DNA from 3 places in the Pseudomonas moorei genome. Region 2 is predicted to be linked to each of the others. Evidence: predicted binding sites of a transcription regulator. Region 2 holds the regulator's gene; each other region holds the start of a gene.
The links. The regulator sigma-54, encoded in region 2, starts transcription at its own class of promoters, with help from an activator protein. The targets are predictions, from matches to a motif close to ANTGGCATNNANNTTGCTNT.

Region 1 (7,617 bases), 1.1 Mb from region 2:
GCTGCTGACCAGCGGTTATGCCCCTTCACCGTGCAAGGTGGCGAGGACTTTACGGGCACCGCCATGATCACGGTGCTCGCCCAGATAAACGCCTTGCCAGGTCCCTAGCGCCAGTCGGCCCGCCGAAACCGGCAAACTGAGCTGACAGCCAAGCACGCTGGCCTTGAAGTGCGCCGGGAGGTCGTCCAGGCCTTCGTCGTTATGCTCATAGCCGTCTGTTCCTTGTGGGATCAGACGATTGAAAAATCGTTCGAAGTCGCGACGTACCGCCGGATCGGCGTTCTCGTTGATGGTCAACGACGCCGAGGTATGCTGTAGCCACAAATGCAGCAGACCAACCCGACACGCCCTGAGTTCAGGCAAGCCGGCGAGTAACTCGTCCGTTACCAGATGAAAGCCCCGGGGCCTCGCCCGCAGGGTAATCAGAGTCTGCTGCCACATACAGTTCTCCGCACGTTCGGGGCGCATTCTAGCGCGCTCTGGGAAAAAACAAAGGCCCTAATATTCCTTCATTCCTGTAAGCCATCAGCGGCACAAAAACCCGCGTCCTAAACGTCGCAAAAGCTGTAAGAAAAAACCTTTCAGCGCAGCCCACGATGACAAATTCCGGACAAAAAAATGCCCGGCAAGCCGGGCAAGTTTTCTCATGCGCGTGCTTACAAGTTGTAGCCGCGTTCGTTGTGAAGCGCCAGGTCGATACCGACGGCTTCTTCTTCTTCGGTGATACGCAGACCCATGATGGCGTCCAGTACCTTGAGAATGATGAAGGTGACGATCGCGGTGTAGATCACCGTGAAGCCCACGCCTTTGCACTGAATCCAGACTTGAGCGGCAATGTCGGTGACGGTGCCGAAGCCACCCAGGGACGGTGCAGCGAATACACCGGTCAGGATCGCGCCGAGGATACCGCCGATACCGTGCACGCCGAAGGCGTCCAGGGAGTCGTCATAGCCGAGCTTGCGTTTCAGGGTGGTGGCACAGAAGAAGCACACCACGCCCGCGGCCAGGCCGATTATCAGTGAGCCCATTGGGCCTACAGTACCGGCGGCCGGGGTAATGGCGACCAGGCCGGCAACCACACCCGATGCGATACCCAGTGCGCTAGGTTTGCCGTGGGTGATCCACTCGGCGAACATCCAGCCCAGCGCGGCGGCGGCGGTTGCGATCTGGGTCACCAGCATCGCCATGCCGGCAGTACCGTTGGCCGCAGCTGCGGAACCGGCGTTGAAACCAAACCAGCCGACCCACAGCATGGCCGCGCCTACCAGGGTGTAACCAAGGTTATGCGGAGCCATTGGAGTCGTAGGGAAGCCTTTTCGCTTGCCCAGCACCAGGCAGGCTACAAGACCTGCAATACCGGCGTTGATGTGCACCACGGTGCCACCGGCGAAATCCAGTACGCCCCAGTCGCCCAACAGAGAACCCGGACCGCTCCAGACCATGTGCGCAATCGGCGCATATACCAGAGTGAACCACACGCCCATGAAGACCAGCATTGCAGAGAACTTCATCCGCTCAGCGAACGCACCGACGATCAGCGCTGGAGTAATGATGGCGAAAGTCATCTGATAGGTAACAAATACCGCTTCAGGGAACAGCGCCGCAGGGCCGGTAATGCTGGCCGGTGTGATGCCGGCGAGGAAGGCCTTGGCAAGGCTGCCGACAAAGGAGTTGTAGTTGACCACGCCTGCTTCCATGCCAGTCGTGTCAAACGCCATGCTGTAGCCATAAATGAACCACAGGATGGTAACCAGCCCCGTAATGGCGAAGCACTGCATCATCACGGAAAGAATATTTTTCGAACGAACCATGCCGCCGTAGAACAGCGCGAGACCGGGAATGGTCATGAACAGCACGAGGGCAGTCGAGGTCAACATCCAGGCGGTATCGCCGGAGTTGAGGACTGGAGTCGCCACCGGATCTGCCGCCATGGCCAGGCCGGGCATTACGATGGACAACAGGGCTCCTAGCCCTGCGAATTTACGCAGAGTCATATTGTTTTCTCCTGGGGCGTTGGGTTTGTGGCGGCTTAGATTGCGTCGGTATCGGTTTCGCCGGTACGGATGCGAATCGCCTGTTCCAGATTGACCACGAAGATCTTGCCGTCACCGATCTTGCCGGTGTTGGCGGCCTTGGTTATCGCCTCGATAACCCGGTCGAGATCCTTGTCGTCAATGGCGACATCAATCTTCACCTTTGGCAGGAAATCGACCACGTATTCCGCGCCGCGATACAGCTCGGTGTGCCCCTTCTGCCGACCGAAGCCTTTGACTTCGGTGACGGTAATGCCCTGCACGCCGATCTCGGACAACGATTCGCGCACGTCGTCCAACTTGAACGGCTTGATGATGGCAGTGACTAGCTTCATGAAAACTCTCTCCCGAATTGGTGGACTTGCCCCAGGAAAACAAACCCGTCTCAAGTCTAAGCGCAGTGCCTGGCTTTGTAACGCATCGTCGGCCTTACCTGCCCGTCCGACGCCAGCTACCCGCTCCTCACGAAACACTCCCCGCGTTTCGCTTGGCGCACTGCATTCGTCACAGCGACTGCATCAGTGCATGGGTCACCATGGACTAAGCAGAAAGCTTGCCATCTCCACAAAACCTACTGTTTTCAAGCCTTTACCAGTAGATGCCAGCAACTTCGCAACAACACTCCATGCGTTACGCACAACAACGGTGCGATGCCGTCCGTCCCCATGCGCGAAAAGCGTGCATCGACCGCCCGCGAAATGACTATAGACACTGCGTGATACACTGCCTGCCATTGTTATCAGGACCTTTCCCATGCTCGCGCCCAAAGACTTCCTCGACGCCCTGACTGGCACCGCCTCCCGTCTCTTCAGCGGCGACACCCCATTGCCGAAAAGCGAAATCGAAAGCCAATTCAAGGCCCTGCTGCAGAGTGGCTTCAGCAAGCTGGATCTGGTGAGCCGGGAAGAGTTTGATAGCCAGATGGTCGTGCTGGCGCGGACGCGAGCACGGTTGGAAGCACTTGAAACGAAGGTCGCGGAGATGGAAGCGAGGCTCAATCCGCCTGCAGAATAACGCCCCAATCCCTAATGGTTAGCCCCATTCCACCGTGTACGCGAGCCTGCTCGCGACAAGGTCGTAACGACTGTCAGATTTATCTGTAGGAATTGCCGAGACTGCGGTCTTCAAGCCCGCAAGAGTCCCGGCAACATCCTACGAAACTCTCATCCGCCGTCTGATTGCGCCGCAAATCCCCCCTTTCTAAGCTCTCCTCTCAAATGAGTCATTTGAACGCGAGCACTGCATCAGCACGAAAAAAATCTAGCCCGCAGTGAATATTAGTTATTGATACCAATGGAATATTCCTAACATCACAAGGAGTAACACCGCAAAAAGCTGTGTATATCTGTCTATATTTGTGACGCCCCCCGGCCCAGATGGAAGCAAAATCCCAAAGTGGAATAACACAGCCACTCCCAGCGGCGGTGCTACCTGCACCATAAGAGCAACCAGAACCAACCTATCCACCTTTGCTTGGTCAGTAGAAATCACGATGAAGTAAATAACGTCGCGGGCCTTGAAAGACCTTCCCCTTGCCAACAGGTAATTTTTTCGGCAGATCCTATCTGACTTATAAAAACAAAGGAGTTGCAGTGATGATTAACTCAACAAGCAATCCTGTAGTGAAAAGCAGTCTAGCCCTGACTGGATCAATAACGATGACAGCGGCACGTTTACCGTTAATGAAAGACGGGCAGCGCTGGAAGAGTCAGACAAACAAGAATTCGCATGGAGGCAAAAAGTCGTTGCCGAGGCAGAGCATGAATACAACACCACAGGAAAACTGACCAAATTCTTCCAAAGCGTCCTTGACCATTACAAAGGCTTACCTCGAATAGAACAAGCAGACTACCCGAGCGACTACGAATCCAGACTTAATGAATTGATAGCTTTAGACTTTAACTATTTGACGCATGTCGCAGAAGGCAAAGAGAAGGTCGACATAGAAAGCTTTATACTAAAAATTCTAAATAGTGATAGCAATCTGCCTGACGACGAACAGTCTTCCTCTAAGCCGCCTCAACCGAGCGAGCGATCCTGAGCCAACTTAGTTGGCCACCCATATCTTTCCACACGCAGCAATGCAATAACTGATCACTTTCCACTAACGCTGGCGCATCGCACTTTAATCGCTCTTCAAAGAGATTAAAGATTGGAATCGTTTGCGGCGGGGGAGCGCTCCCCCTCGCCACAGAATCAATGCGCTGCCCGTGGAGCCGCGCAACATCTTGCGAAAATTCCTTGCCTGCCATGCACCGCGGAAACAGCACTGCCGTCTACCCTTGCAAAAACCCGCAGGAGGCGGCCCCCGTACAACTCAAGGAACGACCATGTCCCTCTCCATCGTCCACAGCCGCGCCCAGATTGGCGTGGATGCCCCCGCCGTCACCGTCGAAGTTCATCTGGCCAATGGCTTGCCGTCGCTGACCATGGTCGGCCTGCCCGAAGCGGCGGTGAAGGAGAGCAAGGATCGGGTGCGCAGTGCGATCATCAATTCCGGGCTGCAGTTTCCGGCTCGGCGAATCACCCTGGATCTGGCCCCGGCGGATTTGCCCAAGGATGGCGGACGGTTCGATCTGGCAATTGCCTTGGGGATTCTTTCGGCCAGTGTGCAGGTGCCGACATTGACGCTCGATGATGTGGAGTGTCTGGGCGAGCTGGCCCTGTCAGGCGCAGTGCGTGCGGTGCGGGGCGTGTTGCCGGCGGCGTTGGCCGCGCGCAAGGCCGGACGCTCGTTGATGGTGCCGCGTGCGAATGCCGAAGAAGCGTGCCTGGCGTCGGGGTTGAAGGTGATTGCGGTGGATCATCTGCTGCAGGCCGTGGCGCATTTCAACGGGCACACGCCGGTTGAGCCCTATGTGTCCGATGGATTGATCCACGCCAGCAAACCCTACCCCGACCTGAACGAAGTGCAGGGTCAGCAAGCAGCCAAACGGGCGTTGCTGATTGCAGCGGCGGGTGCGCATAACCTCCTCTTCAGCGGACCTCCCGGAACGGGCAAGACGCTTCTGGCGAGTCGCCTGCCAGGGCTGCTGCCCCCACTGGCAGAGTGCGAAGCACTGGAAGTGGCCGCCATTCAGTCCGTCACCAGTTGCGTCCCGTTGAGCCATTGGCCGCAGCGCCCCTTCAGACAACCGCACCACTCGGCTTCTGGCCCGGCGCTGGTCGGTGGCGGCTCGAAACCACAGCCCGGTGAAATCACCCTCGCCCACCACGGTGTTTTGTTTCTCGATGAGCTTCCAGAGTTCGACCGCAAAGTGCTCGAGGTTTTGAGAGAGCCACTGGAGTCAGGCCATATCGTGATTTCCCGGGCCAAGGATCGCGTGCGGTTTCCGGCACGTTTTCAGTTGGTGGCGGCAATGAATCCGTGCCCTTGTGGATATCTTGGCGAACCCACTGGCCGCTGCTCCTGCACGCCGGACATGGTTCAGCGCTATCGCAACAAACTGTCCGGGCCCTTGCTGGATCGGATCGATTTGCACCTGACGGTGGCGCGGGAGGCCACGGCGTTGAATCCGACGGTGAAACCCGGAGAGGACAGCGCCAGCGCGGCGGTGCTGGTCGCTGACGCCCGTGAACGCCAGCAAAAGCGTCAGGGGTGCGCCAACGCCTTTCTTGATCTGCCGGGGCTGCGTCGGCATTGCAAGTTATCCACAGTCGATGAGAACTGGCTGGAAACGGCCTGTGAACGGCTGACGTTGTCGTTGCGGTCGGCGCATCGGTTGCTGAAGGTGGCGCGAACCCTGGCGGATCTGGAACAGGTCGACGGGATCAAGCGGGAGCATCTGGCGGAGGCATTGCAGTATCGGCCGGCAACGCAATGAGTGCCTGCTCTCGATGACTATTTCAAAGGCACATCAGCGAAACCGGTCAACCTCCGACCGCAAATCCGCCGCCAGCTTCTCCAGCTCTTTAGCGGTGACCGCCAGGTTCGACACTACTTCCCGCTGCTCGCTGTTGGCCAGCGCAATGCTTTGCAAGTTGCTGCTGAGCAACGTCGCCGTACTGCTCTGTTCCTGGGTCGCCGTGGTAATCGCGGCGAATTGCTGACCGGCTGAACGACTTTGCTCATCGATATGCGCCAGTGCGGAGGCCACGTTGGCGTTGCGCGACAAGCCTTCCTGCATCAGCACATTACCCTGCTCCATGGTGCTGATGGCGTTGCCGGTTTCCTGCTGAATGCTCTGGATCATCACGGAGATTTCCTCCGTGGCCTGACGGGTGCGCGAGGCGAGGTTACGTACTTCGTCGGCCACCACGGCAAAGCCACGCCCCTGCTCACCGGCACGCGCCGCTTCGATCGCAGCGTTGAGCGCCAACAAGTTGGTTTGTTCGGCAATCGAGGTGATGACGCCAACGATGCCGCCGATTTCCTGGGAGCGCTGTCCCAAGGTATTGATCACCGTCGCCGTGCTGTTCAATGCGCCGGCAATTTGCTCAAGCGACGAGGACGCTTCGTCCATCGATGTACGACCGATTTGCGTTTGCCGAGCGTTTTCCAGTGCCAGACGCTGGGTGCTGCCCATGTTGTCGGCGATGTTCAGGGAGGTGGCACTGAACTCTTCCACGGCCCCGGCCATGCTGGTGATCTCGCCCGATTGCTGCTCCATCCCTTCATAGGCTCCGCCGGACAACCCGGACAAGGCCTGGGCGCGGCTGTTGACCTCCATCGAGGCGTTGCGGATGTGTTCGACCATGGTCGACAACGCCTGACTCATCTGGTTGAAGGCGCGAGCCAACTGGCCGATTTCATCATTGCTCGACACGCTCAGACGCACGCTCAAATCACCGGCACCCAAGGCTTCGGCCTGACGCACCAGATCACCCAGCGGCGCCAGTTTGCTGCGCAACAGCCAGACCGCTGCGCCGACCGCCAACAACATCGCCAACAGACTGCCGATAGCCAACTGGATACCGACGCTCCAGGTCACAGCGCTGATTTCGGTTTTCGGCATGCTTGCCACCACCGACCACGGCCCGCCTTCAAACGGTACGGCAATGCTGTAGAAGTCTTCGGACTTGTCGCTCCAGAACCGGCCTTTGCCTGGCGTCTTGATCAGCGCCATGACCGCCGGGACGGCCTGATCCAGCGCTTGCACACCGGCAATCGGCACCAGCCATTTGTTCTGCTCGTCCAGCAGTGCCAGGGAACCGGTCTGGCCGATGCGGAAACGCTTGAGGTTTTCGAACTGAGCATTTTGCGCGTCGGTGTAATCGAAGCCCACGAACAACACGGCAATCACCTTGCCGCTGCTGTCACGTACCGGGGTGTATTGCGTCATGTAGGAGCGTTCGAACAGCAAGGCACGCCCGACATAGCTCTGCCCCGCCATCAGGCGTGCGTAAGCCGGGTGGGCGTGATCAAGCATCGTGCCGATGGCCCGGCTGCCGTCCTGTTTGCTCAGGGACGTACTGACCCGGATAAAGTCTTCACCGCTACGCACGAACACCGTGGCCGCACCGGCAGTCATCTGCTTGAACTCGTCCACTTCCTTGAAGTCGTTGTTTAACACTTCGCTGCCCAGGTGCAGGCCCGGGGTCTGCGTGCCCGCCACCGTCACCGGCTCATCCGGGTGCACGCTCA
Region 2 (7,617 bases):
ACGCTGAGCACCCATCAAGGTTGCCGTGTTTACGGCAACAGCCACGGGTTTGTTGGCGGTTACGCTTCGACCCGACACAGCCTGAGCTGTGTAATGATCGCCGAGGCCGATGGCCAGATGCAGCGCGATTACTGGTATGACGTGAACCGTCAGGGCAATTTGCTGGCTGATCCGGTGAGCATCGGACAGCGTGCCGCGCAACGGGCAGCGAGTCGTCTTGGGGCACGTCCGGTGCCGACCTGCGAAGTGCCTGTGCTGTTTTCCGCGGAGTTGGCCGGTGGTTTGTTCGGTAGCTTCCTGTCGGCGATTTCCGGCGGCAGTCTTTATCGCAAATCATCGTTCCTCGAAGGCACCCTGGGGCAAAAGCTGTTTCCGGAATGGCTGACCATCGACGAGCGGCCCCACTTGATGCGAGCCATGGGCAGCGCGGCGTTCGATGGTGATGGACTGGCGACCTACGCCAAGCCGTTCGTCGAAAAGGGCGAGCTGGTGTCTTACATCCTAGGTACTTACTCCGGTCGCAAACTCGGCATGCCGAGCACCGCGAATGCCGGCGGGGTGCACAATCTGTTCGTTACCCATGGCGACGAGGATCAGGCAGCCTTGTTGCGTCGTATGGGGCGCGGCTTGCTGGTCACGGAGTTGATGGGCCAGGGCTTGAACATGGTGACTGGCGATTACTCCCGTGGCGCGGCGGGTTACTGGGTAGAGAACGGCGAAATCCAGTTTGCCGTCCAGGAAGTCACCATCGCCGGCAACATGCGCGACATGTTCAAGCAGATCGTTGCCGTGGGTAATGACCTGGAACTGCGCAGCAACATTCGTACGGGTTCTGTGCTGATCGAGCGAATGACGGTGGCGGGCAGCTAAACCCGCTCGTCACAAAAAAGGCGCGCCACCTGATCGGGTGGTGCGCCTTTTTTATTGGGCTACAGAGCAGCTTTAGCCTGGATTGGCGTCTACTCGCCTTCGTCGAAATAGCGGTTGATCAAGTCTTTCAACGCATCCAGTGCCCTTTGCGCGTCTTCGCCTTCGGTGTTGATATAGATTTTGGTTCCCTTGCCCGCAGCGAGCATCATCATGGCCATGATGCTTTTGCCGTCGACCGTGGATTCCGGAGTGCGTCCTACTCTGATCGTGCAATCCTTGAACTCACCGGCGACCCCGACGAATTTTGCAGAAGCACGGGCATGCAAGCCGAGTTTGTTGATGATTTCGATTTCCAGAGCAGGCATCGCGGTGTGAATCCTTTAGCTGAGGTCGCGGTGGCGAACCTGGACGTTCTTCAGGGATTGTTGCAGCGTCTTGCCCAGGCGTTCGGTCAGGTAGACAGACCGGTGGTGCCCGCCGGTGCAGCCAATGGCAATAGTGACATAGGCGCGATTGCTGGCGGCAAAGCGGGGCAACCATTTGAGCAGATATGTAGAAATGTCCTGGAACATTTCTTCCACATCCGGCTGGGCAGCAAGGTACTCGGCAACGGGTTGATCAAGCCCGGACAGCGCCCGAAGCTCGGGTTTCCAGTAGGGATTGGGCAGGCAGCGCACGTCGAACACCAGATCGGCGTCCACCGGCATGCCACGCTTGAAGCCAAAGGATTCCACCAGAAACGCCGTACCGGGTTCCGGCTGGTTCAGCAGGCGCAGCTTGATCGTATCGCGCAACTGATACAGGTTAAGGTTGGTGGTATTGACCTTGAGGTCGGCGAGGTCGGCAATGGGGCCGAGCAAGCTGGTTTCATCGTTGATCGCCTCGGCCAGCGAGCGATTGGCACTGCTCAGTGGATGACGGCGACGGGTTTCGGAAAAGCGTTTAAGCAGGGTTTCTTCATCAGCGTCCAGGTACAGCACATCGCACTGGATATGCCGGCTGCGGACTTCTTCCAGCAGCTCGGGAAACCGCGACAGGTGGCTCGGCAGGTTGCGTGCATCGATGGAGACAGCAACGAGTGGCTGTACCAGCTCGGTGTGAATCAACGCGCGTTCGGCAAGTTCCGGCAGCAACCCGGCAGGCAGGTTGTCGATGCAGTAGTAGCCGTTGTCCTCAAGCACATCGAGGGCGGTACTTTTACCCGAGCCGGAGCGGCCGCTGACGATGATCAAACGCATGATTACTGACCGTTTTGCTCGTTCAGGACAACCTGATACAAGGCTTCATTGCTCGGGGCACTGCGCAGTTTTTCGCGCACTTCCTTGCGGTCGAGCATGCTGGCGATCTGGCGCAAAAGCTCCAGGTGCGCATCGGTAGCAGCTTCCGGGACCAACAGAACGAACAACAGGTCAACCGGTGCGCCATCGATGGCGTCGAAATCTATGGGGGCGTCAAGGTGCATCAAAGCGCTGATGGGCGAGGTACAACCCTTCAGGCGACAGTGGGGAATGGCGATACCGTTGCCAAAACCGGTCGAGCCGAGTTTTTCGCGGGCAATCAAAGCCTCGAAGACATCTTGCATCTCCAGATCCGGCACTTCCCGGGCGATCAGGTTGGCAATTTGCTCGAGGGCTTTCTTTTTACTGCCGCCCGGCACGTTCACCAGGGAACGGCCGGGGGTCAGGATACTTTCAAGTCGGATCATGGGTTGGGAGTGTTAACGACCCGTAGCGCCCTGAAGGAGGCTCTGGGTCTTTTCCTTATGCTTTTTGAGTTGTTTGTCCAGCTTGTCGGTCAGTGCGTCGATCGCCGCGTACATGTCGGTATGTTCCGCGTTAGCGACCACTTCATTGCCGGGAATATGCAGCGTGGCTTCGATTTTCTGCTTCAACTTTTCGACGGTCATCGTGACCTGAACGTTGGTGATCTTGTCGAAATGCCTCTCTAATCGTTCGAGTTTTTCGCCGATGTAGGTGCGAAGAGGTTCGGTCACTTCCAGTTGGTGTCCACTGATGTTGACTTGCATACAGCTTCTCCTTCGTTGCCAGTGCATAAAGCGGTAGATCAGATGATCTACCACTGGAACGCTGTGGCGTGGCTCTACATCAACCGCTTGCGTTCGCTCGAAGGCGCGATCCCCAGGGATTCGCGGTACTTGGCGACGGTGCGGCGAGCCACCTGAATGCCTTGTGCCTCCAGTAAACCAGCGATCTTGCTGTCACTCAACGGCTTTTTCTGATTTTCCGCAGCAACCAGTTTTTTGATGATCGCGCGGATCGCCGTGGACGAGCATTCGCCACCTTCGGAGGTGCTGACATGGCTGGAGAAAAAGTATTTCAGTTCATATATGCCCCGAGGGGTATGCATGAATTTCTGTGTGGTTACGCGTGAAATCGTCGATTCGTGCATGCCGACCGCCTCGGCGATGTCATGCAGAACCAGCGGCTTCATGGCTTCGTCGCCGTACTCCAGGAAGCCGCGTTGATGCTCGACGATCTGGGTGGCTACTTTCATCAGGGTTTCGTTGCGGCTTTGCAGGCTTTTGATGAACCAGCGGGCTTCCTGCAACTGATTGCGCATGAAGGTGTTGTCGGCGCTGGTGTCGGCGCGACGCACGAAACCGGCGTACTGGGCGTTGACCCGAAGACGTGGAACCGACTCCTGATTGAGCTCCACCAGCCAGCGTTCGTTGTCCTTGCGCACGATCACGTCGGGAACGACGTATTCGGCTTCAGTGGACTCGATCTGCGAGCCTGGGCGTGGGTTAAGGCTCTGAACCAGTTCGATCACCTGGCGCAGTTCGTCTTCCTTGAGCTTCATGCGGCGCATCAGTTGACTGTAATCGCGGCTGCCGAGCAGGTCGATGAAATCGGTGACCAGGCGCTTGGCTTCGTTCAGCCAAGGGGTTTTGGCCGGCAACTGACGTAATTGCAGCAGCAGGCATTCGCCCAGGTTGCGGGCACCAATACCGGCGGGTTCGAATTGCTGGATGCGGTGTAGAACAGCTTCGATTTCGTCCAGTTCGATGTCCAGTTCCGGATCGAAGGCTTCGAGGATTTCCTCGAGCGTCTCGTCCAGATAGCCCTGATTGTTGATGCAATCAATCAGGGTCACGGCGATCAGGCGATCGGTGTCGGACATTGGCGCCAGGTTCAATTGCCACAGCAGGTGGCTTTGCAGGCTTTCGCCGGCCGATGTGCGGGTGGTGAAATCCCACTCGTCGTCATCGTTGCTCGGCAGGCTGCTGGCACTGGTCTGGTAGACGTCTTCCCAGGCGGTGTCGACGGGCAGTTCATTGGGAATGCGCTCGTTCCAGTCGCCTTCCTCGAGGTTATCAACCGTCGGTGCGCTTTCCTGGTAGGAGGGTTCCTGAATGTCGGGGTTGGGCTTCTGTTCGACGTTGTCGGCCAGGGGGTCGGTGTTATCGAAGTCGTCGCCGTCTTCCTGGCGTTCGAGCATCGGATTGGACTCCAGGGCCTCCTGGATTTCCTGTTGCAGGTCCAGGGTCGACAATTGGAGCAGGCGGATGGCCTGTTGCAGCTGCGGTGTCATCGTCAGCTGCTGGCCCATTCTCAAGACTAGCGATGGTTTCATGGCAGGGGCTTAACACCTTATTCGCCGGCGCACATGCGCCATCCACTACAGGGCGCCGGAGCGCCAAACATAAGCAAATTATATGCCCGAAACTGAAGTGTTTGCCTAGAGCGCTGTAACAATAAAAAAATGTTGATTTTTTATCGAGACAAGCGCCCGTCGACTAGCCAGACACCTCAGTGCTTACAGGCGGAACTCATGGCCCAGATACACTTCCTTGACCAGGTCGTTGGCCAGGATGGTTTCAGCGTCGCCTTCGGCGATCAATTGGCCATCGTTGACGATGTAGGCGGTTTCGCAGATGTCCAGGGTTTCGCGGACATTGTGGTCGGTGATCAGCACGCCAATGCCCTTGGCCTTGAGGTGATGAATGATCTGCTTGATGTCACCCACCGAAATCGGGTCCACGCCGGCGAAGGGTTCGTCGAGCAGGATGAATTTCGGGTTGGTTGCCAGGGCACGGGCGATTTCCACACGGCGGCGTTCGCCACCGGACAGGCTCATGCCGAGGCTGTCACGGATGTGGCTGATGTGGAACTCCTGGAGCAGGCTTTCCAGTTCCTTGCGACGACCGGCCTTGTCGAGTTCCTTGCGGGTCTCGAGGATGGCCATGATGTTGTCGGCGACCGACAGTTTGCGGAAGATCGACGCTTCTTGCGGCAGATAGCCGATACCGGCCTTCGCGCGGCCGTGCATGGGTTGGTGGCTGACGTCCAGATCGTCGATCAGTACGCGACCCTGATCGGCCTGTACCAGGCCTACGATCATGTAGAAGCAGGTGGTCTTGCCGGCGCCGTTAGGGCCCAGCAGGCCGACGATCTGACCGCTGTCGATGGACAGGCTGACATCACGCACGACCTGGCGGCTCTTGTAGCTCTTGGCCAGATGCTGAGCTTTCAGAGTTGCCATTACTGGGCCTTTTGCTCGTCGGTTTTCTTCTTCGGCTGGATCACCATGTCGATGCGCGGACGCGCTTCGGTGACCTTGTTGCCTGTTGCACGGCCAGCGCTCGCAAGCTTCTTGACGGTGTCGTAGACGATTTTCTCGCCCTGGGTGGTGTTGTTGTCCTTGTCGATGACTTTGGCGCGATCGATCAGCACCACGCGGTTTTGCGAGGCGTGGTACTGGATGGTCACACCCCAGCCCTGGACGGGCTTGGTGTCGCCCTGGGTTTGCAGCTGTTCGAAGTAGGCCAGGTTGCCCACCGAAGTCACGACATCGATGTCGCCAGTCGGGGTGCGGGTGATGGTTACGGTGTTGCCCTTAACGATCATCGAGCCCTGGGTGATGATCACATCGCCTTTATAGGTGGCAACGCCATTCTTGTCGTCCAGTTGGGCGTCGTCGGCTTGAATGCGGATAGGCTGCTCTTGATCGTTCGGCAGAGCCCAGGCGCTCACGCTTCCCAGTGCTGCGCCCAGACTGAGCAAAATAGGGAGGGTTTTAACGAGCCTCATACTGTCCTCTTACGTTCGAAAGCAGGTGTATCCTGCTTTCTTTCAAATACGCTTTCATTCCGGTACCAGTCGATACGCCGCCAGCGCCGTCGATTCTAACGGGTTGCTCGGTCTGCGCATATTGCTGCTGCGGGAACACCGTCATGCGGGTGGTGGTGATCAGCGTTCTGCGGTTTTTTTCGTCGAAACGCGTGATGCGTACCGAATCGATCAGTTCAACCTGCGTGCCGTCCGGGTTGACTTCACCCTTTTCGCTCTGGACGTGCCACGGGAACTCGGTGCCGCGGAACATGTTCAGGTCAGGGTTGGTCAGCAACGTCACCTCGGTTGCTTTCAGGTGCTCGACCTTGTCAGACGTCATTTCATATTGAAGCCTGCCATCGGGCAGGAACTGCACGCTGTGGGCGTTGGTAGCGTAATAGTCGATTTGGCTTTCGTCGACGGGTGCCACTTGCTTGTCGAGGAAGCGTTCCGGGCTGATGTTCCAATAGCCGACCGCGGCAAAAATCGCGGCGATGCAACCAAACACCAGGATGTTGCGAATTTTTTTCAACGACATGTTTGGCTCACAGGTACGCGGCGTTTGCCGCATCGAGGCGGCCCTGGGCGCGCAGGATCAATTCGCAGAATTCTCGGGCGGCACCTTCGCCGCCGCGGGCGTGAGTCACGCCATGGGCGTGTTCGCGCACAAAGCTTGCGGCATTGGCCACAGCCATGCCCAGGCCGACGCGCCGAATCACCGGCAGGTCGGGCAGGTCGTCGCCAAGATAGGCGACCTGTTCATAGCTTAGGTTGAGTTGGCCCAGAAGCTCGTCGAGCACCACCAGTTTGTCTTCGCGCCCCTGATAGAGGTGCCCGATGCCGAGGTTTTTTGCTCGTCGCTCTACTACCGGGGTCTTGCGACCGCTGATGATCGCGGTCTGCACACCGGCCGCCATCAGCATCTTGATGCCCTGGCCGTCGAGGGTGTTGAAGGTCTTGAATTCGCTACCGTCTTCGAGGAAATACAGGCGGCCGTCGGTCAGGACGCCATCGACATCGAATACGGCCAGTTTGATCTGTTGGCCGCGTTGCAGCAGGTCCGTGCTCATTACATTACTCCCGCACGCAGCAAATCGTGCATGTTCAAGGCGCCAACCGGTCGGTCTTCGCTGTCGACCACGACCAGTGCGTTGATTTTATGGTCTTCCATGATTTTCAGGGCTTCGGCGGCGAGCATCTCCGCGCGGGCGGTCTTGCCGTGGGCGGTCATGACCTGATCAATCGTGGCGCTGTGGATGTCGATACTGCGGTCGAGCGTGCGACGCAAATCACCGTCGGTGAAGATCCCGGCCAGTTTGCCATCGGCTTCGAGAATGACGGTCATGCCCAGGCCCTTGCGGGTCATCTCCATCAGCGCGTCCTTGAGCAGGGTTCCACGCTGGACCTGCGGCAAATCCTGTCCGGCGTGCATGACATTGTCCACCTTCAGTAGCAGGCGTCGGCCCAGTGCGCCGCCCGGGTGGGAAAAGGCGAAGTCTTCGGCGGTAAATCCACGGGCTTCAAGCAGTGCGACGGCCAGGGCGTCACCCATGACCAGCGCGGCGGTGGTGGAAGACGTAGGGGCCAGGTTCAACGGGCAGGCTTCGTGCTCGACGTGAACGTTCAGGTTGACCTCGGCGGCCTTGGCCAGCGGCGAGTTCGGGTTGCCGGTCAT
Region 3 (7,617 bases), 2.8 Mb from region 2:
AATTCCCTCGCTACAGGATCTGCCCCCATGAAAGCCGCACTCGTCGAACTCATCAGCAAAATCAGCTCCGGGTGCATGGGCGATGACGAAATCCTCAAGGTCGCTGACGAGGCGGCCCAGGCATACGCGGACCCAGAGGCTTTTCTGGCGGCCAACCCTGACATCAATTACGACGACACCTTCCCGATCCCGCTGGGCGAATGGGTAGTGGTCGGCAGCCTGCCGGAGACCGTGCTGTTCCAGGCCGACACCTACATGGACCTGTTTGCGCAGATCGTTGCTTCGTTCGGGCCGGGTGTCGAATTCAATCTCAAGCCCAAACAACTGGCCAAAACCGAAGCCCTGACCGCGCTCAATCGCATCCAGGTGCAAATGAGCAGCCTGAACAAGGAAAACGGTGGCTATGTGCTGATGAACTTCAGCCAGTTGCTCGACGACGAACTGCAAGTGGTGCTGGTCTATGGCAACGACGTGCCTCGGGTGCTTGAGTTGTGCGCCGAAGTGGGAATCGCCGCTGCACCGTCCCTGGAAGCCTTGAAAGTCGCCATCCACGTCTGAAACGCCAAAGCTGTCAATAAAAACGGAACCCTGGCCTTGGGCAGCTATCCTAAGAGGGCCAATCACTCTTCAGGAGCGTCACCATGGGTTCCACGTTCAACAGCCTGGTAGGCCTGATCATCCTTGCCCTGGACATCTGGGCCATCATCAACGTACTGAAAAGTGGCGCCGAAACCGGGATGAAAGTCCTCTGGGTGCTGTTGATCCTGTTGCTGCCGGTTTTGGGGCTGATCATCTGGGCGATCGCCGGGCCACGGGGAAACGTCAGAATCTGAAGTCATTCTCCCAAGCGACATAAAACCTGTGGGAGCGAGCTTGCTCGCGATGACGGCGGCACATTCAGAATTAATGTGGCGGACAAATCGCTATCGCGAGCAGGCTCGCTCCTACAAGGCATTCTGGCGAGCCATCGAGTGAGGTTCGACCTGTCATCTTCCGCGACGTAAAATGCGCGCCTTTCCCGGGCAATCGAGCCGATCGATTGGCCATCATGGGCGGGTAACCGTCCGTTGCCATCCGCAATCATCGGAGCGCTTCCCATGAGCACCACCCCGACCAACGACTACCTGGAAACCCTCTACGAAGGCTATGGCCAGCGCTTTCGCATGGAAAAACTGCTGCACGAAGTTCGCACCGAACACCAGCACCTGGTGATTTTCGAGAACCCGCGCATGGGCCGGGTCATGGCGCTGGACGGCGTGATCCAGACCACCGAAGCCGATGAATTCATCTACCACGAAATGCTCACCCACGTGCCGATCCTCGCCCATGGCACCGCCAAGCGCGTGTTGATCATCGGCGGTGGCGACGGCGGCATGTTGCGTGAAGTGGCCAGGCACCGCAGCGTCGAGCACATCACCATGGTCGAGATCGACGGTACCGTGGTCGACATGTGCAAGGAATTCCTGCCGAATCACTCCAAGGGCGCGTTCGACGATCCACGCCTGAACCTGGTCATCGACGACGGCATGCGTTTCGTCGCCACCACCACTGAAAAGTTCGACGTGATCATTTCCGACTCCACCGACCCGATCGGGCCAGGCGAAGTGCTGTTCTCGGAAAACTTCTATCAGGCGTGCCACCGTTGCCTGAACGAAGGCGGCATCCTGGTCACGCAGAACGGCACGCCGTTCATGCAGATCGAAGAGGTCAAGACCACCGCCGGTCGCCTGCGCAGCCTGTTCCCGGACTGGCACTTCTATCAGGCCGCCGTGCCGACTTACATCGGCGGGGCGATGACCTTCGCCTGGGGCGCGACCAATACCGCTTATCGCAAATTGTCCCGCGAAACCCTGCAACAGCGTTTTGCCGGCAGTGGCATCATCACCCGCTACTACAATCCGGAAATCCACATCGGCGCCTTTGCCTTGCCGCAATACGTATTGCAGGCGGTGAACAAGCCCAGCAACGACTGATGATGCACCCATGCAGGAGCGAGCAAGCTCGCTCCTGCAGATCGATCGTGTGGATTGGCGGAACGATTAGCCAGCTATCAAGGTCGAGATGGATAGAGGCCCATCCATGGGTTTTATCGAGGAGGCACTGATGCAAAAGTGGAAAATCACTTTCGTGGATGATCACGGTGAAACTGTCGACGAAGTCTTTGAGTGCGACGAGTGCCCGGATAACGAACACGCGGCCAAACTCATCAAGGCCCGGTTGCTCCCCGTCGCCGCCGAACTGGATCTGAACGATCTGGAAGGGCGAACCGCCGATGCGACTGTCAAAAGTCTCAGGGCCCAGAACAGCATTCAAATCCTCGGCATCACGCCAATCTGAATATCTCTTGTTACATTCTCAACCAGGCCTTGGCAGCGGCTCTATCTTGGGGCTAATCTGCAAGCGAGATCAGCGAATGGATCGCTAAGGTCTGGTCTTGTCAGCTCCATGCTTGTTTCCCGTCGGCACACCGGATGCCGTCGTACGCACCGTTCGGTTGCGCACGCTGGGAGTACGGAAAGTCTATCCATCAGTTTGAGGAGGACGTTTCATGAGCACAGCCTATCAAGAAGATATCAGCAGCAGCGTTCTGCGCCGCATGAAAGAAGGCGGTTTCGACTTTTCACGGTTCCATCCCATCGAGTTCTACGCCATTTTCCCGGACGAGGAGCGGGCACGCAGGGCGGCAGGTCATTACCGTGGTGAATCCCTGAATGCGCAAATCAGTGTGCGCGATGACGGCGCATGGGCACTTGAACTGAGCAAGGTCATGTACGCCACTTACGATGACATCGGCGATTTCGAACAGGGTTTCGAAGCTGTGGTCGAGCCATTGGGCGGCATCATTGAGGGCTGGGGTGTCAAACAGGAGGTACGAGGGCGACTCGCATAAGCTTATGAACAGCAGCAAGCATCACTAACGGCTGACCCTCGGGTTGGCCGTTTTCGTTTGAGCGGATCGGAAGTTGAATACAAGGCGCTGCGGTGCGGCGATCCGACTTGCCAGCGAAGGCGTCCCCGAGCGCACCACATGACTAAAAACCACTTCGCCGGCAAGCCGCCACCTACCGACTATGCTGGTGACAGGCGTCAATAACGCCTTGCAATGAAGCGGAGGCGATCGGGTTGGAGCATTTGTCGCACAGGATTGGTGCGGTGCGTGTGGGGTGATTATCCAACTGATTGATATCAAAGCGTTTCTGCCGATGGCACGGGCCTTGCGAAGGCCTGTATGTCCGGGTGACAAGGAGTACGGCATGATCCGCACCTATTTTGATGAGATGTACGATGCCGGCGGCCAGGTCCGCCCGCATTATCGGGAGTTTGCCCGTTGGCTGGCCGAAACGCCTGACGAGCTTTTGGCACAACGGCGACGCGAGGCCGATCTGTTGTTTCATCGCGCCGGGATTACTTTCACGCTCTACGGTGATGAGCAAGGGACAGAGCGACTGATTCCCTTCGACACCATTCCCCGCAGCATTCCCGCCAGTGAATGGCGCATTGTCGAACGCGGCTGCATCCAGCGGGTCAAGGCGTTGAACATGTTTCTCGCCGACCTCTATCACGAGCAACGCATCATCAAGGCCGGCATCATTCCGGCCGAGCAGGTGCTGGCCAACGAGCAATACCAGTTGGCAATGCAAGGGCTGGATCTGCACCGCGATATCTACTCGCATATCTCGGGCGTCGATCTGGTGCGCGACGGCGACGGCACCTATTACGTGCTTGAAGACAATCTGCGAACGCCGAGCGGCGTCAGCTACATGCTCGAAGACCGCAAGATGATGATGCGACTGTTCCCCGAACTGTTCGCGGCACAACGCATCGCCCCCATCGACCACTACCCGAACCTGCTGCTCGATACCCTGAAAAGCTCCAGCCCGATCGACAACCCGAGCGTTGTTGTGCTGACGCCGGGGCGTTTCAACAGCGCGTTTTTCGAACATGCGTTCCTGGCACGGGAAATGGGCGTGGAGCTGGTGGAGGGCGCGGATCTGTTCGTACGTGACGACAAGGTGTTCATGCGCACAACCGACGGGCCTAAAGCCGTCGATGTGATCTACCGTCGCCTCGACGACGCCTTCCTCGACCCGCTGGCGTTCAATCCGGATTCGATGCTCGGCGTGCCAGGGCTGCTGTCGTCTTACCGATCCGGCAATGTCGTGTTGGCCAATGCCATCGGCACCGGGGTGGCGGACGACAAGTCGGTGTACCCGTTCGTCACCGACATGATCCGTTTCTATCTGGATGAAGAACCGATCCTGAAGAACGTACCGACCTGGCAGTGCCGTAATCCCTCGGAGCTTTCCCACGTACTGGCCCATTTGCCGGAACTGGTGGTCAAGGAAACCCAGGGCTCCGGCGGCTACGGAATGCTGGTGGGGCCGGCGGCGACGGCAGCGGAAATCGAAGCCTTCCGCGCGCGGATCATTGCCAAGCCCCATGCCTATATCGCGCAACCGACGCTGTCGTTGTCGACCTGTCCGACCTTTGTCGAAAGCGGCATCGCGCCACGTCACATCGACTTGCGTCCGTTTGTATTGTCTGGTCGCGAAACCCGGGTCGTGCCCGGTGGTTTGACCCGTGTCGCCCTGCGCGAAGGCTCCCTGGTGGTGAACTCCTCCCAGGGCGGCGGAACCAAGGACACCTGGGTGGTCGAGGATTGAAGGAAGCCTGTCATGTTAAGTAGAACTGCCTCGGATCTGTATTGGATGTCGCGTTACCTGGAGCGGGCGGAAAACCTCGCACGGATGCTCGACATCAGTTATTCGCTGTCGCTGATGCCACAGGATGGACGCGGTGACGGCCTGCACGAACTGGCCATGCCACTGCTGATCACCGGCACCCTGGATGATTACCTCGAACGCCACGGCGAATTGCACGCCGAACGACTGCTGCATTTTTTCGCCCTGGATGCGGCCAATCCGGCCAGCATCTACAGCTGCCTCGGTGCCGCGCGGGCCAGTGCTCACGCGGTACGTGGCCGAATCACCGCCGACATGTGGGAAAACATCAACGCGACCTGGCTGGAAATTCGCGGTATTGCCGAGCAAGGCTTGAGTCGCTACGGCATGAGCCGTTTCTGCGAGTGGATCAAGGAACGGTCCCACCTGTTCCGGGGCGCCTCCTACGGCACGATCATGCGTAACGATGCGTTCCGCTTCATTCGCCTGGGGACCTTCATCGAGCGCGCCGACAACACGCTGCGCCTGCTCGATGCCCGCTACGAGATGGCGGGTGATCAGGCCGAAGCGGTCAGCGATGGCACGGCCCACGCGTACTACCAGTGGAGTGCCTTACTGCGGGCCTTGTCGTCATTCGAGGCCTACACCGAAATTTATCGCGACGCCCCCGGCGCACGGCATGTGGCCGAGTTGCTGTTGCTGCGCGCGGATGTGCCGCGCTCCCTGCGAGCGTGCACCGAAGAAATCGACCAGATCCTTGCCCAGTTGCCAGGGGCCAACGGCCGTCCCGCGCAGCGCCTGGCGGCGGAAATGGACGCGCGACTGCGCTACACCGGCATCAACGAAATTCTCGACGAAGGCCTGCACGCCTGGCTCACCGAGTTCATCCCACTGGTGCGCCAGCTGGGTAACGCGATTCACAGTTCTTATCTGGAGGCTGCATGAGACTTTCGATTAGCCACGAGACCACCTATCACTACGAAGATCAGGTGCGGGCGAGCATCCAGTACCTGCGACTGACCCCCCATGACAGCGAGCGTCAGCACGTGCTCAGTTGGCAGCTTGACCTGCCGCGGCCGGTGCGCGCGCAACTCGATCCGTTCGGCAACATCCTGCACGTGCTGACGATGGACGAACCGCACGAAGCGATCATCATCGGCGCCCGTGGTCAGGTCGACATCGACGAGTTGCGCGAAGCCGAGCACGAAAGCCAGTCAGCGCTGCCGTTCCTGCGCTTCACGCGCCTGACCGAAGCCGACGCAGCCCTGCGCGCGTTTGCCGAAAAGGAGTGCAAGCAACGTCGGGATCGCACAGCGCTGATCGACTTGATGCATGGCCTGAACCAGCACATGACCTACACGCCCGGCGCCACCGAAGTGGACACCAGCGCGGCCCAGGCCTTCGCCGGTCGTTCGGGCGTGTGCCAGGACCACACCCACGCGTTCCTCGCCTGTGCCCGCAGCCTGGGGATTCCGGCGCGGTATGTCTCGGGCTACCTGTACAGCGAAAACAGCGAACACCTAGCCAGCCATGCCTGGGCCGAAGCCTGGCTCGATGACGCCTGGTACAGCTTTGACGTGACCAATGAACTGGCGCGGCCTGAGCGCCACTTGAAACTGGCGGTGGGCCTGGATTATCTGGATGCGTGCCCGGTGCGCGGGATGCGCCGCGGCGGCGGCTGTGAACAGATGCATGCCAAGGTGTTTGTTTCACCGACGCCGGTGCTGGCGCCGGTTATCTCAGTGCAACAACAATAAATAGCAACAGCGCACATCTCTGTAGGAGCTGGCTTGCCAGCTCCTACAAGGGGAATGTGATCAGGGCTTCACCTTGCGCCCAACCATATGCTTCAAATACCCCACCAGCATGCCCAGATCCTCGTCCGGCAACACCTCGGCCGAGAATCCGGGCATCTTCGCTTGCGGCCACTGGCGCAAACTCTGCGGATCACGGATATAGCGCTTGAGGAAGTCCGCGCCGAAGTACTCGGTCGGATTGTAGGGAATATTCAGGTCCGGTCCGAATTGCGCGTCACCGGCACCATTGAGGCGATGACAGGCCAGGCAGTTTTTCTGAAACAGTGCAAAGCCCTTGTTGACCGGATCGTCCGCCTTCAACGCAGGATCGGGCAGCAGGGCAGGGAAGCGTTCGGCCACCGGAGCCATGCGCTTGATGCTCGCGACTTCGAACGGCCACTGCTCCGGGCTGATATTGCCCGCTTGCGGGTTGGTCCAGACCAGGTAGAACGGCCCGGCGCTGGGCTTGCCTTCGGACAGCGGCGGCCAGGGTTTGGCCGGATCCTCGATCGCCAGCCAGGCGCGCGCGCCTTGGGTATTGAGCAGCGGGGCAGCGGCCATCTCGGCGGCAAAACCGTCCAGGGCCACGGCTTGCAGATGGTCATCCGGCTGAATGCCGGTCAGCAGTACAGACAGGGGCACGGCGCGATAGCTCATGTCCCGTTTATAGGAAACGTCGTTGGTGATCGTGATGGTCTGGGCTTGAGGATGCTTGAGCAGCTCCTCGGTCTGCCAGGTGCGATTGCTCGCGCCCAGCTCAAGGTTCAGCTGTGCGGCATACAGGGGCGTGCTGATGAGCAAGGCCCCGAACAGAATGAGCGTTTTCAAGGGATCGCCGTCCATGTCGTGGAAGTGCCACAAAGGTTGGCACAGCCACGCCGGCCCGGGTAGCGAGCCAGTCACATTTTTTAACGTGGCGATCTAAAACTCTGGTGCCGTATTGTTTGATAACCGACTAGCCGATCACCTTGGTCAGGTTCGGCAAAATCAAAAGCAATGTGGTGGCGAAAAGAATGAGCCCGGCTTGACGAACTTTCGATTGTTTGAACATGGCTTGACCGCCTTTTTTGTTATTTCCTGATGCCTGCCTACATATCTCCATGACGGCAAGCGTTGCACTTCCTGTAGGACGAGCGCCT

Region 1: the regulator sigma-54 is predicted to act here: its motif matches at 2,575-2,594, upstream of glnK (P-II family nitrogen regulator).
Region 3: the regulator sigma-54 is predicted to act here: its motif matches at 3,203-3,222, upstream of ACGJAX_RS27740 (circularly permuted type 2 ATP-grasp protein).

What each region holds. Positions count from the first base shown of each region.
Region 1 covers NZ_AP035776.1:1,110,008-1,117,624, forward strand. Annotated here, with positions in the region: gene ACGJAX_RS05305 (secondary thiamine-phosphate synthase enzyme YjbQ) at 16-441, opposite strand; gene ACGJAX_RS05310 (ammonium transporter) at 657-1,994, opposite strand; gene glnK (P-II family nitrogen regulator) at 2,030-2,368, opposite strand; gene ACGJAX_RS05320 (accessory factor UbiK family protein) at 2,787-3,047, shown strand; gene ACGJAX_RS05325 (YifB family Mg chelatase-like AAA ATPase) at 4,364-5,857, shown strand; gene ACGJAX_RS05330 (Cache 3/Cache 2 fusion domain-containing protein) at 5,891-7,617, opposite strand, start outside.
Region 2 covers NZ_AP035776.1:2,247,407-2,255,023, forward strand. Annotated here, with positions in the region: gene pmbA (metalloprotease PmbA) at 1-870, shown strand, start outside; gene ACGJAX_RS10340 (HPr family phosphocarrier protein) at 960-1,235, opposite strand; gene rapZ (RNase adapter RapZ) at 1,251-2,108, opposite strand; gene ptsN (PTS IIA-like nitrogen regulatory protein PtsN) at 2,111-2,575, opposite strand; gene hpf (ribosome hibernation-promoting factor, HPF/YfiA family) at 2,588-2,896, opposite strand; gene ACGJAX_RS10360 (RNA polymerase factor sigma-54) at 2,971-4,464, opposite strand; gene lptB (LPS export ABC transporter ATP-binding protein) at 4,648-5,373, opposite strand; gene lptA (lipopolysaccharide transport periplasmic protein LptA) at 5,373-5,921, opposite strand; gene lptC (LPS export ABC transporter periplasmic protein LptC) at 5,908-6,480, opposite strand; gene ACGJAX_RS10380 (HAD family hydrolase) at 6,488-7,012, opposite strand; gene ACGJAX_RS10385 (KpsF/GutQ family sugar-phosphate isomerase) at 7,012-7,617, opposite strand, start outside.
Region 3 covers NZ_AP035776.1:5,961,591-5,969,207, reverse strand. Annotated here, with positions in the region: gene ACGJAX_RS27765 (hypothetical protein) at 28-558, shown strand; gene ACGJAX_RS27760 (PLDc N-terminal domain-containing protein) at 642-833, shown strand; gene speE (polyamine aminopropyltransferase) at 1,098-1,973, shown strand; gene ACGJAX_RS27750 (hypothetical protein) at 2,104-2,337, shown strand; gene ACGJAX_RS27745 (ribonuclease E inhibitor RraB) at 2,549-2,890, shown strand; gene ACGJAX_RS27740 (circularly permuted type 2 ATP-grasp protein) at 3,255-4,664, shown strand; gene ACGJAX_RS27735 (alpha-E domain-containing protein) at 4,677-5,627, shown strand; gene ACGJAX_RS27730 (transglutaminase family protein) at 5,624-6,439, shown strand; gene ACGJAX_RS27725 (cytochrome c) at 6,500-7,321, opposite strand; gene ACGJAX_RS27720 (hypothetical protein) at 7,434-7,617, opposite strand, start outside.